One region of the Vibrio sp. R15-SG3-ISO1B genome, then DNA from elsewhere that is predicted to be linked to it. Evidence: riboswitches for the same ligand, from Rfam matches in the RefSeq annotation. Region 1 holds a riboswitch; the other holds the start of a gene.
What was found. A riboswitch is a leader RNA that binds a small molecule or an ion and turns the genes downstream of it on or off. The one in region 1 is predicted to bind lysine.
Positions count from the first base shown of each region.

Region 2: linked by a shared signal. The riboswitch ahead of AC6R0S_RS12485 (LysE family translocator) and the one ahead of AC6R0S_RS09650 (Na+/H+ antiporter NhaC family protein) in region 1 are both predicted to bind lysine.

Region 1 covers NZ_JCBDGG010000033.1:10,149-18,304, reverse strand. Annotated here, with positions in the region: gene hisB (bifunctional histidinol-phosphatase/imidazoleglycerol-phosphate dehydratase HisB) at 1-364, opposite strand, end outside; gene hisC (histidinol-phosphate transaminase) at 453-1,514, opposite strand; gene hisD (histidinol dehydrogenase) at 1,518-2,816, opposite strand; gene hisG (ATP phosphoribosyltransferase) at 2,822-3,718, opposite strand; His leader region at 3,768-3,904, opposite strand; gene AC6R0S_RS09650 (Na+/H+ antiporter NhaC family protein) at 4,104-5,705, opposite strand; lysine riboswitch at 5,817-5,998, opposite strand; gene AC6R0S_RS09645 (H-NS family histone-like protein) at 6,621-7,028, shown strand; gene AC6R0S_RS09640 (inosine/guanosine kinase) at 7,082-8,156, opposite strand, start outside.
Region 2 covers NZ_JCBDGG010000042.1:40,246-48,401, forward strand. Annotated here, with positions in the region: gene AC6R0S_RS12475 (CvpA family protein) at 1-99, shown strand, start outside; gene purF (amidophosphoribosyltransferase) at 135-1,649, shown strand; gene AC6R0S_RS12485 (LysE family translocator) at 2,157-2,789, opposite strand; lysine riboswitch at 2,877-3,073, opposite strand; gene AC6R0S_RS12490 (polysaccharide lyase 6 family protein) at 3,776-5,344, shown strand; tRNA gene AC6R0S_RS12495 (tRNA-Asn) at 5,486-5,561, opposite strand; gene uvrB (excinuclease ABC subunit UvrB) at 6,106-8,136, shown strand.

The sequences.
Region 1 (8,156 bases):
CTTTGCCGCCTTGAAGGTACTCTTTGACCATACCCAATTTCGGTTTACGGCACGAACAGTTGTCCTCTTCAAAGTGAGGACAAATCAATACATCATCAAACTTCACACCCTGAGAGGAGAAGATCTCCATCATCATGTCGTGCGGCGCATCGAAGTCCGCTTGCGGGTAGCTGTCTGTGCCTAGGCCATCTTGGTTTGTGACCATCACCAAGCGATACCCTGCGTCTTGCAGCGCAAGCAAACTTGGGATCACAAACGGCTCTAGCTTGAGTTTGTCTAAACGATCGACTTGAAAATCAACCGGCGGCTCGACGATTAAGGTGCCGTCTCGGTCAATGAAAAGAATTTTTTGTTGTGTGCTCACTCGAACTTCCTTATCTCAATCTTAAAGGCGCCCGCCACAGCCAGCGCCCATTTGTTTCTTTACTGCGTGTCATCACGCGCTATAGTGCTTACGGATAAATAGCACTTGCGGATAAATAGTAGTTACGGATAAAACCGAGTGTTTTCTCGCACTCATCTCGACTACCAATACTGATGCGAACGCAATCCTCAATCGGCGAATTGCGCAAAATAATGCCAGTGTCCCACGCCGCTTTAAACAGTGCATCACCATCGGGGAATTTCACCAACAGGTAGTTGCCCCACCCCTCGAACACCGTTAAACCAGCAATGGTAGACAGGCCCGCTTGCAAATACGCGCGATTGGCATTGAGGTCCAGCACTTGGAACTTGGCTCTAGCAAGCCCTGCCTCTGAGAGAGCTTGGGTGGCAATTTCCGCCACTGGCACAGGCACTGGGTATGGCGCGATCACTTTCAGCAAGACGTTGATCAACGCCTCATTCGCCAAGGTAAAGCCACAGCGCAGACCGGCAAGGGCAAACGCTTTGGACAAAGTGCGCAAAATAGCCAAATTGGGGTACTGAGCCAGTAAATCGACCGTCGATGCTTCTGGACAAAAATCGATGTAAGCTTCATCCATCACAACAATAGCGCGGTCTTGAGTCATCTCAAGCAGTCGGACGATGTCTTCACGCTTAACCAAATTACCGGTTGGATTGTTAGGGCTGCAAACAAAGACCAGTTTTACCTTGTCTAAGTTGGCTTCAATGGCGCTGAGATCCAGTTGCCAATCTTGAGTCAACGGCACCACTTTTTTCTCCACACCAATGGTTTCCGCTGAAATAGCGTACATTCCGTAGGTAGGTGGACAATATAAAATGGCGTCTTCGCCCGGCTCACAAAATGCGCGAATCAAAAGCTCAATCCCCTCATCCGCACCGCGCGAGGTCAGCGTTTGCTCAGGTTTCACCCCCGCGTAAGCGGCGTAAGCGTTAATCAACTCAGTAGGTTGGCACTCACTGTAGCGATTCAGGCGGGCGAAATCCGTCTTGTACTCATTGTTGAACGGCGACTCGTTGGCATTGAGCCACACATCGCCACTGCCGCCAATGCGACGTGCTGACAGGTAAGGGGTCAGTTGCTGAACTTGTTTGCGTGCTAGCTTTTCCATCTCTTACCCTTGCTTCTGAGCCAATTTTTCAACACGAATGGTAACGGCGCGTTTGTGCGCATCCAGTCCTTCTGCTTCCGCCATAGTCACGACGGTCGGCGCAAGATTTTTAATCCCTTCCTCAGAGAGCTCTTGCACCGTCATACGCTTGGAGAAATCGGCCAAGCCTAGGCTTGAATAGGTGCGAGTGTAGCCATAGGTTGGCAGAACGTGGTTGGTGCCCGACGCATAGTCGCCCGCCGACTCAGGTGACCAATCACCAAGGAAAATCGACCCAGCGTTATCAAGAAGAGGAAGCAGTTCACGTGGGTTCTTGGTCTGTACGATCAAGTGCTCTGGGCCATAGTAATTCGAAATAGAAACCGCCTGAGTGATGGAATCAGAAATGATGATCAAACTCGACGCCAGTGCTTTTTCTGCAATAGAAGCGCGAGAGAGTACTTTAAGTTGACGCTGAACAGCATCCGTCACTTGATCGGCAATCACTGGCGATGGCGTGACCAGCACCACTTGTGAGTCTGGTCCGTGCTCAGCTTGGCTCAATAGATCCGCAGCAATGAAATCTGGGTCGGCGGTCTCATCAGCAATCACTAACACCTCAGAAGGGCCCGCTGGCATGTCGATCGCGGCGCCGCGAAAATCGTTGCTCACTTGGCGCTTAGCTTCTGTGACGTACGCATTACCTGGACCGAAAATCTTGTCCACTTTCGCCACGGTTTCTGTTCCGTAAGCCATCGCAGCAATCGCTTGACCACCACCAACATTGTAAACTTCATCGATGCCACACAGCTTCGCCACGTAGAGGATTTCATCTGCGATCGGTGGTGGTGAGCAGAGTACCACTTTACGACAACCCGCAATCTTAGCCGGTACGCCGAGCATTAATACGGTCGATGGCAGTGGCGCACTGCCACCTGGGATATAAAGACCGACTTTCTGAATCGCTCGAGTCACTTGTTCACACACAACACCAGGTTGCGTTTCAACTTTAATAGGCTGTGGCTTTTGGGCTTTGTGAAACTTAGCGATATTGGCGTACGCTTGCTCAAGCGCTTGCTTCATGGTTTCGCTTAAGCGCTCTGACGCCGCCTCAATCTCTTGAGTTGAGACTCGAATCGACTCTGGTTTGACGCGATCATACTTTTCCGTCAACGCCAGTAGAGCGGCATCGCCTTGCGTTTTTACTTGTGCGATAACCTCAGACACCGCGGCGGTAATATTCGCCCCTTCGGTAATGGCAGGGCGCTCTAAAATAGAGTCTTGTTGAGATTCACTCAATGATTGCCAAACAACTGTTCTCATCGCCCTTACTCCATCATTTTCTCAATTGGAAGTACTAGAATTGAGCTAGCACCAAGCTCTTTGAGTTGTTCCATGGTTTCCCAGAACAAGTTTTCGGTACTCACAAGGTGAACGGCCACTTTTTGTTTATCAGCAGAGAGCGGCAAGACGGTTGGATCTTCTGCGCCCGGAAGGAGCGATTTGATCTGCTCAAGTTTGTCCGCTGGCGCGTGCAGCATGATGTATTTCGACTCTTTCGCTTGCTGAACGCCTTGCATACGGGTCAACAGCTTATCAATCAGTTCGGTTTTATCTTGTGCGAACTCACCTTTGCGCTGAATAAGGGTCGCTTTTGATTGGAAAATGACTTCCGCTTCTTTTAGGCCGTTCGCTTCTAAAGTAGCGCCGGTAGACACTAGGTCAGCGATGGCATCTGCAAGGCCAGCGCGTGGCGCGACTTCAACAGAACCGGTAAGCATACAGGTTGAGAACGGTACGCCTTGCTCATCCATGTAGGCTTTTAACAATTGTGGATAGGTGGTAGCGATACGCTTACCGGCCAAATCTTGCGGGCCGTTGTACTCTTCATCCTTATCAATCGCGATAGAAAGACGGCAGCCACCAAAATCGAGACGACGCAATGTCACAAACTCACTAGGCTCACCCAATGCTTTGCGGTCTAGGCGGACTTCTTCCAATTCGTTTTCGCCAATGAAACCAAGATCAACCACACCGTCCATGATCAAACCTGGGATATCGTCGTCACGCACAAGCAGCAAATCGATTGGCATGTTCTCTGAGTGAACCACCAGTTTTTCACCCATGACGTTAAATTTCACACCACACTTTTTCAGCAGTGCTTGGCTCTCTTTACTTAGACGACCTTTTTTCTGAATGGCGATTCTTAGGCGTTGTGTTTGCATGACTCTTGTATCCCTGTGTTCGAAATCGTTCAAAACGTTAGACTTAAAAACTAAAAAACCCTCGGAAGGTTTGTCTCCCGAGGGTCATAAATCATTATATTTGTGATTTTTTGCCTCCGGGAGTTTCCTATCTCCCGGGTATGCGCACATCTCCCGAAAGACTAGATTGGGTGATGGTGATGATGAATGTTCATTACAAAATTGCGCATACTTATAAAGCTCTCTTAGCTCGCTTGGTTGCTGACCACACTAACCAAGCTCAGGGATCTTTTCAACCTTTAATTTCAACTTTTTCTTATTTGTATTAGACAAATAAGAAAGGAGGCCAAAGCCTCCTTAAAATAATCAATAGAATCTGTCAGTTAGATACGAACTGTCTATCGTTTTATGACGTCGCACAGCTCGCTAGCTTCGACTTAGACATCATTGAAAGCACCGCGCACACGGCCACAAACGCCACGCTGGCGACCGCAAATGAGAGACCGACCGACGCCGTCATACCGAGAGTGATAAAGCCGACACAAGAGATCGCTGCTACAGATAACGCATAAGGTAACTGAGTCGAGACGTGATCAATGTGATTACAACGAGCACCCGTCGAAGACAAAATCGTGGTATCCGAAATCGGTGAGCAGTGATCACCAAAGACCGAACCGGCGAGCACCGCACTCAGCATTGGCAACATCAAGGCAATATCTGTCGCTCCAGCCATATCACCCGCAATCGGCAACATGATACCGAATGTACCCCAAGAGGTACCGGTCGAGAACGCCATCAAGCCCGAGAGCAAGAACAGGATAACCGGCAACCAATGTGGGTTGATGCTACCTTGCGCCAGCGTTGACAGGTATTTACCCGTGTTCATGTCACCAATCACGCTACCAATGGTCCACGCGAAGACTAGAATGAGGATCGCACCAAACATTGAGCGCGCACCAATCCACAGTGTACGAGCAATTTCGATGGTCGCAATGCGTTGCTTAACCACCGTAAACAGCGCGGTTGCCAAACCCACAATACCACCGTAGATCAAAGACAAACCTACATCGGTGTTTTCAAAAGCGCCCAGCAGATTAAACGCTTCACCATCCGCTTTAAGCGCTTGACCACCGGTGTAAAGCATGGCCGCGACCGTTGCAATGATTAACAGCACAATAGGCAAAACCAAATCAAGGACGCGTCCGCCTTCGCTTTCACGAATATCCAGCTCTTCATTGAGCTCGTGCGCTTCTTTGGTGTCGTTCTCTGCATCCTTGTCAAAGCCGCGGCCTTGAGACGCCGCAATTTCATGGCTGCGCATCTTACCGATGTCGAGACCAAACCAAGCCACAGCAAACACCATCAACAGCGCAAATACCGCATAGAAGTTCATCGGAATCAAACGCACGTAAGCGCCCAACGCGGAATACTCTGTGATGCCATGAGAGACTAAGATGCCACCAATGATGGTCATAATATAGGCACCCCAGCTTGATGCGGGCATCAAGACACACATAGGGGCAGCGGTCGAATCGAGAATGTAAGCCAGCTTAGAGCGAGAGACGTAAAAACGGTCCGTGACTGGGCGAGAAATCGCGCCCACCGCCAAGCTGTTAAAGTAATCATCGACAAAAATGAACACGCCCAAAAACGCAGCAAGCAGTTTTGAACCGCGCTTACTTTTCACACGAGACTGCGCCCATTCAGCGAATGCGCGAGTGCCGCCTGAGAGCGTCAGCAGTGCTGTCATCATACCGAGCAAAAGCAAGAAGCCGACAATACTCATGTTCCAAGTATTGAGGCCACCGTCTTCTACGAAAACGCCCGATACGGTTGACGCAAGATAACCCGACGCACTCGCAAACGAATAGTCGTTAAGCAATACGGCACCTAAAACGATACCCACACCGAGAGACACAAGAACGCGACGCGTAATGATCGCAAGACTCAACGCCACGAGTGGTGGCAAAAGAGATAAAGGAGATGAGGCAAAATCAATTAAATTCATGATCTTCAAAAACCAGTAATAAATGGTTAGAGATCTACTGCAGATTAGTCAACCGCACGCGGCCGTTGATAATGTTGAACTTAGCGACAGGGAAGTAGACACTTCACCCAACCCTACAGTAGCGCTCCATAGTTTTACACATTATAGACTATGGCAGTGTTAGCCCTTTCGAGACTAACCCCAGCGAACTCCTTTGATAGGGAAGCCCACTTCGGCGAGATAACCTTTCACGCATGCTCATTGGCATCACCCCAACAAACGCTACTATTTTATTCCGCTCCTCTACCGCACAACCAAAATAATCAACCAATGAAACATCAAATTAACAAAGGTTTTACTGTAGTCATGCATTAGGTGGCGCCATTGTACCCATCTAAAACTGCATTTCAACAATTTGGCTCGTTTTGTTGTCACTTTTATTGCTTAGCGATGGTACAAACGGGAAGCCAACTCTCAATTTGGTGACATTTCACACTGTGCTGACGTTCAACGCCCGGGACATTAAAAACTCGGTGTTGACTGCAATGCCAAATAGATAGCACTTTCTCGAAGTCGAAATATGTGCTGTGATCGAAATCGTAAAAGAAAACGTATTGAGGTGGTTCATTTGAACTATATCGACATTATAATGCCAACTATTAGGAAAATTCGTTCTCATGCTGATTTCGGCGACTTTTATCTAAACAGTACCGTCAGGATAAGAAACGTTTAATAATAGATATGAAACTCTATTATTAAATCTGAGCGTCAAAACAAGACTTAGCCGAATGATCGCTCCAATAAAGTAAAGAAAGGTAAATTTGGCTGACAGTAACAATAAATTTATCGCATTCTGCTAAGAATGGATTGTAATGTTTAAATATCAGGATTAGTATTTAAGAAATACTCTTAAATAAGATAACAATGAGAGATGTTATGTCTGAACTAACAAAAACACTATTAAATATTCGTAGTCTTCGTGCAGCAGCACGTGAACTGACTCTTGAGCAACTGGAAGACGCCCTAAGCAAATTAACGACAGTCTTTACTGAGCGTAAAGAAGAGGAAGAAGCGCAGCGTGCAGCAGCGGCAGAGCAAGAAGCCAAACTGGCTGCCATTGCTGAGCAAATTTCTAAAGAAGGTATCGATATTGATGCCCTTTACTCTGCGCTTGCTGGTGAAACAAAAACCAAAACAAAATCGAAACGTGCACCTCGTCCACCAAAATATAAATACGTGGATGCAAGCGGAGAAACTAAAACTTGGACAGGTCAGGGTCGCACCCCATCTGCTATTCAACAGCAATTGGATGCAGGCAAGAGCCTAGAAGAGTTCCTGATCTAACTTTCGATGTAAGTTAGTTCAAAAAAAAAGCGCCTTTCGGCGCTTTTTTTCGTTTATCGTTCCCAGTAGGCTTCTTCCAAGCTATCTTCTCGCTCTGGTAAACCTTTCGAAAGACGTGGAGAGTGCTGAACCAATACCTCATAACTGGCACGGTTGGAATACTTACATACTTGTGAAAAGGAAGAATAAGTTAAAAACGCATGCGCGTGTTTACTCGAGTTGGGCACATTTTCTTTGTGGTATTTATTCGCGGCCATATCGTGCAACAACGCAGACAATGCCGCATCACCGGCGCCATTGGTGTTTTTAATTTTCTCCGGACCACCCATGTATGGTGAAATATGAGAATATACTTTGATCGCTTGATCGCAATTATCTTTTAATGCAGGGCGGCTAAATTCATAACGATTGAATTCCGCAATACTACCTGGCAACAAAGGCAATGACGTTTCACGTTTGGCTGCTTCTTCGGTATAACCGGCCATAAACAAGCCAAGTGGCCCAGCAGTACACAGCACCAAATCGACCCACTCCAAGGCTTTGTCTGATGCCGCAAGCGGGTCGCTCTCCCCAGTGAGCGCATGCGCCTCATCTTCATTCATCGCTACAACGGTGACATGATCGCGCAAAAATTGCTGCCAAAACTGCGGGTCATCTTGGATGACAAACTTAGTCCCTAACGTGAGAACGACCGGTACATCGTGCTTTTTCGCGTACTCAATAGCGCGCATGGTCGCTTCTGGCATCGGATCGCCCGCTTTGCAGCGCACCAAATACGCAGTCAGCACCAGTGCAGAGGCATTTTTAAAGATTTTTTCTGGAATGCTCTCTGGTTTAAGCTGGTTCATCTGCCCTTCACTAATGGCAAAAGTACGCTCCCCGTCTTCGGTGATCAGCGCGAAGCAGCGTCCAATCGCGCCGTCGACACCTTGCAGATAATTCAAGTCCATTCGACTGGAGGTATTGCACAAATAACGATAGCCGTAACTGCCGATCTTGATGTCCTGACTCATGACACCCAGTAGCGTCGAACGGTCATCCGCCAACACAGAATAGTTGTGCAAGGTATTGCCAATCGTGCCACCCGCGTATTCATTGGTGATCAAATCATCGCGCTTAAGTTCGTCG
Region 2 (8,156 bases), on a different contig from region 1:
TGGAAAGGGTCGCAGTTGGTACCGGAATTCAGCCGCATCATCGCACCTTTTTTTGAACACCTACAAGCAACATCTAGTTTCTTATCTGGGGCGTTATAGCGCTCCAGCCATTGTCGAAAATCGAGGGTTAAGACATGTGTGGTATTGTTGGAATCGTGGGCACAACGCCTGTAAACCAGTCTATCTATGACGCATTGACGGTATTGCAGCATCGTGGCCAAGATGCCGCGGGTATTTGTACCATAGATAGCAATCGTTTTCGTCTTAGAAAGGCGAACGGTTTAGTAAAGGATGTGTTTGAAGCCAAACACATGCAAAGACTTCAAGGTACAGTGGGTATCGGCCATGTTCGCTACCCAACAGCAGGAAGCTCAAGCGCGTCTGAAGCGCAACCTTTCTACGTGAACTCACCATTTGGTATCACACTAGCTCACAACGGTAACCTCACAAACGCACACGAAATTCGCGAAAAGTTGTTCGAGAAAGATCGTCGTCACATCAACACCACCTCTGATTCAGAAGTGTTGCTTAACGTGTTGGCTCATGAGATTGATACTGTCAAAGGTAACGTTACCTCTGAAGATGTGTTCCGTGCTGTCACCAATGTGCATCGCGCGATTCGTGGTGCTTACGCGGTGACGGCTATGATCATCGGTCACGGCATGATTGCGTTCCGCGATCCTAACGGTATTCGCCCACTGTGTTTAGGTAAACGCGAGGTTGAAGGTCGCACCGAGTACATGGTTGCCTCTGAATCAGTAGCCCTAGATGCGGTCGGTTTTGACTTTATGCGCGATGTCGCGCCAGGTGAAGCAATCTATGCGACGTTTGATGGTCAACTGCATACTAAGCAGTGTGCGGACAACCCTCGACTCAACCCATGTATTTTCGAATTTGTTTACTTTGCACGTCCCGACTCCTTTATCGATAAGATTTCGGTTTACAGCGCACGTGTAGAGATGGGTAAGAAACTGGGCGACCGAATCCGTGACGAATTTGCTGATTTGGACATTGATGTGGTTATTCCGATTCCAGAGACCTCGTGTGACATCGCTCTACAAATCGCTCAAGCGATTGAAAAGCCTTACCGCCAAGGTTTTGTGAAAAACCGCTATGTTGGCCGCACGTTCATCATGCCGGGTCAGCAGCAGCGTAAGAAGTCAGTACGTCGTAAACTCAACGCGATTCGTTCAGAGTTTAAAGACAAGAATGTCTTGTTGGTTGATGATTCTATCGTACGTGGTACTACGTCAGAGCAGATCATCGAAATGGCCCGCGATTCAGGTGCGAAGAAAGTGTACATGGTCTCTGCTGCGCCAGAGATTCGCTTCCCGAACGTGTACGGCATTGACATGCCAAGCGCCAATGAGCTTATCGCCCATGGCCGAGACAACGAAGCGATCTGTAAGCAAATTGGTGCCGATGAGCTCATTTTCCAGACGTTGGAAGACCTTACGGACGCCGTTGGCCTAGGCAACACAGACATCTCTCAGTTCGAAACGTCGGTATTTAGCGGTGAATACGTAACCGGCGACATCAATCAGCAGTACTTAGACTTTCTTGAGTCTTTGCGCAGCGATGATGCAAAAACGCAACGAGAGATTCAGCAAGAGCTTGCTAACCTAGAGTTGCATAACGAAGGTGCGTAACCTCCACGCCCTCTACGTAAACGTATTTAATGGTCATCCAACGGATGACCATTTTTTATTGCGCCATCCGGCTGCTGTCAGATGACAATAACGTGCGATTACTTTTTGGGTTTAAAGCCGTAATTAGCTGAACACGCGTTATCTCATTTCTGCCCCAAACCGCCTTATTGCTATTACTCAGCAACGAGTTACGCTGCGGAGTTTGTGATACGTGAAGTTATGGCAGACACCAGAACAGCGCTGCACGGAATCTCCCATTTCCAATCAAAAACGATGCCCTTACCCAGAAAATATCACCTGAGTTGTTATGCAAATTCACAACCGGACAGAAGTTTATTGGAGTAGCATCCCATAGTGTTGCTTTCAGGAACTCCTTCGTACCCAAAAACGTAAAAGGCCACCGTTTGTAGCGGTGGCCTGTTTGCTCTGAACTAGAAGGAAACGCGCATCATGTAAATGTCTAATTCACTATTGCGGTACACGCTCATTCTCCTTGAGTAGATATTTTTAGTTTGTTGATACTGCTAACTTTACACCCAGACCAGCAAACATTGTTCCGACAGCACGATCTAACCAGATGCTGAGTTTTTTACTGCTTCTAACTCGTTCAGAAATCTTGTCTGCCGCAAGAACATATGCAGCTTCCACAACGATAGCAACCGCAATAACAAGTAACCCGAGATAGAACAACTGGAATGATACAGAGCCTGCGTCTTCACGAACAAACTGTGGTAGAAACGCCATAAAGAAAATAGCTACTTTAGGGTTTAGAATGTCGATTAGTACCCCTTGCTTAAATGCTTCAAATGCTGTTTCTTTGCTCTGATTTGAGCCATCGGCATTTAACTCAAATCCAGATGATCTAAATGACTGATAAGCAAGATATATCAGATAAGCCGCACCAACATACTTAACAATGCTAAATGCTAGTGCAGAAGAGACTAAAATAGCAGATAAGCCAATGGAAGCAGCAAACACATGGAAAAGCGCTCCGGTACATACACCAATAGCCGATGCTAAGCCTACCTTTTTTCCATTGCTAATTGTCTTCGTCAGGATGTACAGCAGATCAGGCCCCGGAGCGACATTTAGAGCAAAAGCGGTGGTTAGAAACAATAACCAAAAGTTAAAATCAGACATTCTTACCTCAATATATATTATGGAGGCTACTAGAACAGCGATGCAGGATGCAAAGCTTTGGGGGGACACATATAAACTGGCTCACCATCCATCTGTAGCGCTCCATAGAAAACGTGTTTTTGTCATCCTAACGAGTTTACTATGGCAGTGCTGTACCTATTCGATACAACCCCAGCACTACGGGGTGACGCCCGTGGCACTTCGGCATTGACTCCTTTCACTCAGGGTCAATGGTTGTCAACCTAAACTGAGCTACTGATAGGTAATGCGCCTCTACATTGCTGCACTGATTTTCGCCAATACAGCTTTGCAAATGAAGATAAACTATAAGGTAGAATGATTGCAAATATTTTTTGCGTCGCTTAAACCTCCCAACGGAGCTCTGGGAAAATCAATTCGGGCCGAACGAGATTCTGCATACTTTGCGGCGAATTCTGCATATAGAGAATCTAACAATGTAGATCGCAGGTGGAAGATTATGTCCAATTCCGCGCAGACAGACCATCGCTGACAACGGTGGTCTTTGACGTTTTGGGGTACGAAAAGTTATCCGTAATAACCTAAATTAGCAGTGTTCCAGCTAGCAGAAAGAATTACCAACTCATTCATGCTCTGTATCTTTCCCAAAATCTCGATCAATATTTCGTTATTGTAAGTGCACTAATATTACAAATTATCCTTAATTTGCAGAGTCTCTCATATGCTCTAGTTTGAAAATTCTACTAAGAGTTAAGGTGATCTCAGATAAAATGATTTAAAAAACAATAAGTTAAAATAAAATTTAAGAGAGCTACTGACCTGAACCAAGCCCCTTTACAACCATTAAATGGCATGGTCTATTTGTATTATTAAATTATTTGAACTTATCCACAGTTTAACAAAGCCGACGCGATTCAGACCACATTCCAAGGGCGAATCGGTTTTCTCGCCCTCTTGTGTGTTGCTAACCTTGCCTCATACTCAAATACCCTACGAAAGAGATACTAATGAAAAAGTCACCAATTGCATTTATTTTAGGTTCATTACTATTCGCAAGCGCGTCAACGAGCCACGCAAGCACAGAACAAGTTACCCAACCGACAGCGGTTATGGTTGATCAAGGTGTTGCTGTGGCTTCTGCACAAGAGGTGCTGGAGCTGCGTGAGAGCATCAACAACGCGCAAGATGGCGACGTTATTAGCATCAAACCAGGTCGCTATGCCGATTTAGGTCGTGTGACTTTATCAGCGAACAACGTCAAGATTGTCGCTCAAGAGCCTGGAACTGCCATTTTTAACGGTTCAACTCAGTTCTTGATTAAGGGTGACAATAACCTAATTGAGAGCTTAGTCTTCACTGATGGGGGCGCAACGCTAAGCACTGAAAGTCATGATGCAAACATCATGGGCGTGTTTGGTATCTTTGGTAAAAACAACACCTTAAATAACTCTGTTATCTACAAGTTCAACGATTACGAATACGTAGCGGATGAGAAAGGAAAATACCCTAACATCCGTTGGATCACGGTTGGCGGCGAAAACAACAAGATTACCAACAATACTTTTGAAGGTAAGTACAAGCGCGGCGCGATGCTTGTTGTGGCAACATCAGACAAGTTAGAGAAAACTCTGATCGAAGGTAACATCTTTAAAGACCTGACGGCTTTAGATATGGAGCTGATCGAAAACTCTAACCCGAAAATGGTGAGAACCAACCGTAACGACAGACAAGCGATCCGCGTGGGTGACAGCCACAACTCACTGTTTGATTCACAAAGTATTATCCGCAATAACTACTTCGACAATATCAGTGGTTATGTCGGTAAAAACGGCTCTGGCGAGATCGAGCTTATCTCTGTGAAAGCGAGTGGCATCACTTTTGATGGCAACACAATCAAAAACAGTACTTCGATGATTTCTTTACGTCATGGCCATAATAATGTTGTGACAAACAACGTGATCTTACCGGGTAACACGGCTAACTCAGGCGGTATCCGTATCTATGATGAGAACCACATAATTGAAAACAACTATATCGAAGGTACATTAGGTAAAGGTACTTACCGTGGCGCTCTTGTGCTGAACACAGGCATCATCGATGTAGCGAATGGCGAAGTGCTAAGTAAAGATTCAAAGGACGGCAAAACACTGCAAAAGCAGTGGACACCAAAAGACGTTGTGGTTAAGAACAATACGTTAGTGAACAACACACAAGGTATTTTTGCGAGTAATGCAATTCACCGCGTAAGTTTAACTAACGATGAACGTGTTGAAACTATCTTCCCAGCTGTTGATACGCTATTTGAAAACAACCTATCTATTGCAACTGAAGATGGTACAAACGCCTTCCGACAATTTGAGGGTGAAAAATTCCAGATGGTTGGCTCTAAGTTTGTTAACAATATCTTCTATGGTCAAATCGAAGGCTTAGACCAGTTGCCTGAAGGTGTTTCTACAGACGCACCAGCGATGGAGCGCGACGAGCAAGGTCTATTGAAAGCGGTGGGTACAGTAGGTGCGTCTAACCTAACCGTACTGAATGAAGAAATGGTTGGTTCAACTATCGTTATCAACTAATCGATTTCAATAATTTAATCTGGTTCGTTCAGCCATCTATTCGCTGAACGGGCCGGCCATCCGGCTGTGACATATTCACTGTTCACAACGCTCTGAACGTAAAAAAGCCCAACTTATTTCTAAGCTGGGCTTTCTTGAATTTGGCTCCCCCTGCGGGACTCGAACCTGCGACATACGGATTAACAGTCCGCCGTTCTACCAACTGAACTAAGGGGGAATTGCTCTAAAGCGAGCGGAATATTAGCAGTACCAGAAAATCTGTCAAGTTTCCTTCTGCGTAAAAACGCAAAAATTAATCATAAAAAAAGCTTTACTTTTCTGTAGCCCTTGCGGCATTTGGGCTCTATTTACTTATCCACCAAAATTGTGGATAAGTGTGTGTATGAGATCTGATCAAGTAAAATTTCGGTCAAAATTAATGCCTTTACTCTAATTTGTAACGTGAAGAGTTTGGGTTACAACACCTTGTTCTATCAGATGATAATCGAGAAAATGCCTGAGAAACGGCGAGATCTTAGCCTGTGCATAACAAAAAGAGAATGTAACAAATTAGCTTGAAATGTGAGTAAGCTGTGGAGTAAAAGAGAGGGGGTTTAGGAGTAGATTTCCTTTAGGGGGAGGAATATTAACAGGAATGAATATGATGATCTAGAGTAAATTCTACAGATAAGAAAAATCGGTAATTTATTTTTCTCTCGCCTATTGAGTCTGTATATCTATACAGCCAAAATAGACGAAATTGTCTCACGGTGTACATGCGTATGAATAAAGTATTTGATCTGGTCTCAGACTATCAGCCATCAGGGGATCAGCCAACCGCGATCAAGCAGTTACTCGAGGGCCTTGATGCAGGGCTTGCCCATCAAACACTGCTCGGTGTTACGGGCTCTGGCAAGACGTTCACACTGGCGAATGTGATTGCTCAAGCACAAAGGCCAGCCATTCTACTTGCACCGAATAAAACACTGGCTGCGCAGCTATACGGAGAGATGAAGTCGTTTTTTCCTAATAATGCTGTTGAGTATTTCGTCTCTTACTACGACTACTATCAGCCTGAAGCCTACGTACCCACCACCGACACCTTTATTGAAAAGGACGCCTCGGTTAACTCGCACATAGAGCAAATGCGCCTGTCGGCCACCAAAGCGCTACTTGAGCGTAAAGATGCCATCATCGTCGCGTCGGTGTCTGCGATCTATGGTTTGGGCGATCCTGAATCCTATTTGCAAATGATGTTGCACATCCGTCGCGGCGATGTGATGGACCAACGTGACATCCTACGTCGTTTGGCCGAATTGCAATACAGCCGCAATGACGTTGCGTTCGAGCGCGGCCAATTTCGAGTGCGTGGAGAGGTGATCGACATCTTCCCGGCTGAATCGGATCAAGATGCGGTACGGATTGAGATGTTTGATGATGAGATAGATTGCATCAGCGTGTTTGACCCGCTCACGGGTGTGGTGAAACAGCGAGACCTACCGCGATTTACCATTTATCCCAAAACGCACTACGTTACCCCTCGAGATCGTATTTTAGATGCGATAGAAAAAATCAAGGTAGAGTTGGAAGGGCGTAAGAAAACGTTGCTGGAAAACAACAAATTGCTTGAAGAGCAGAGGATCTCCCAGCGTACTCAGTTTGATATAGAGATGATGAACGAGTTGGGTTTTTGCTCGGGGATTGAAAACTACTCCCGCTACCTCAGTGGTCGAAATGAGGGAGAGCCGCCGCCGACCTTGTTTGACTATCTACCGCACGATGGCTTGTTGGTGATTGATGAATCGCACGTTACAGTTCCGCAAATCGGCGCGATGTTCAAAGGGGATCGCTCACGAAAAGAGACCTTAGTGGAGTTTGGTTTTCGTCTGCCTTCGGCGCTCGATAATCGTCCGTTGAAGTTTGAAGAGTTTGAATCATTGGCACCGCAAACCATTTTTGTTTCAGCGACGCCAGGTAATTATGAGCTAGAGAAATCGGATGGGGAGATCGCCGATCAGGTCGTTAGGCCGACGGGTTTGCTTGACCCACAACTTGAAGTGCGCCCCGTGGCGACTCAGGTGGATGATTTACTGTCAGAAATTCGTATTCGAGCGGCGAAAGATGAACGTGTGTTAGTCACGACGCTGACCAAGCGAATGGCGGAGGATCTCACTGAGTACTTGACCGAGCATGACGTCAAAGTGCGTTATTTACACTCAGACATCGATACGGTGGAGCGGGTCGAGATCATTCGCGATCTGAGACTTGGCGAGTTTGACGTCCTAGTGGGTATTAACCTTTTGCGAGAAGGGCTCGATATGCCGGAGGTCTCTCTCGTAGCGATTTTAGACGCCGATAAAGAAGGCTTCTTGCGTTCAGAGCGCTCCTTGATTCAGACCATAGGCCGCGCGGCGCGAAACATTGAGGGTCGAGCGATTCTGTACGCGGACACCATCACCAAGTCGATGAAGAAAGCGATGGACGAGACGAATCGACGTCGCGAGAAACAGCAAGCTTACAACGAGAAAATGGGCATAGAGCCACAAGCATTAAAACGTAATATCAAAGATATTATGGAGCTAGGTGATATCACGAAGTCGAAGCGTCAGAAGAATCAAAACGCCGTGCCTTTGTCCAAAGTCGCCGAGTTGTCTCAATCCTATGGCAATATGAGCCCACAAGAGTTAGAGAAAGCGATCAGTCAGCTCGAAGCGCAAATGTATCGTCATGCGCAAGAGTTGGAATTTGAGCTTGCTGCTGAGAAGCGTGACCAAATTGACAAGCTGAGGCAGCAATTTATTGCCAACAGCTAATCCCAGATCACAAGACAAAA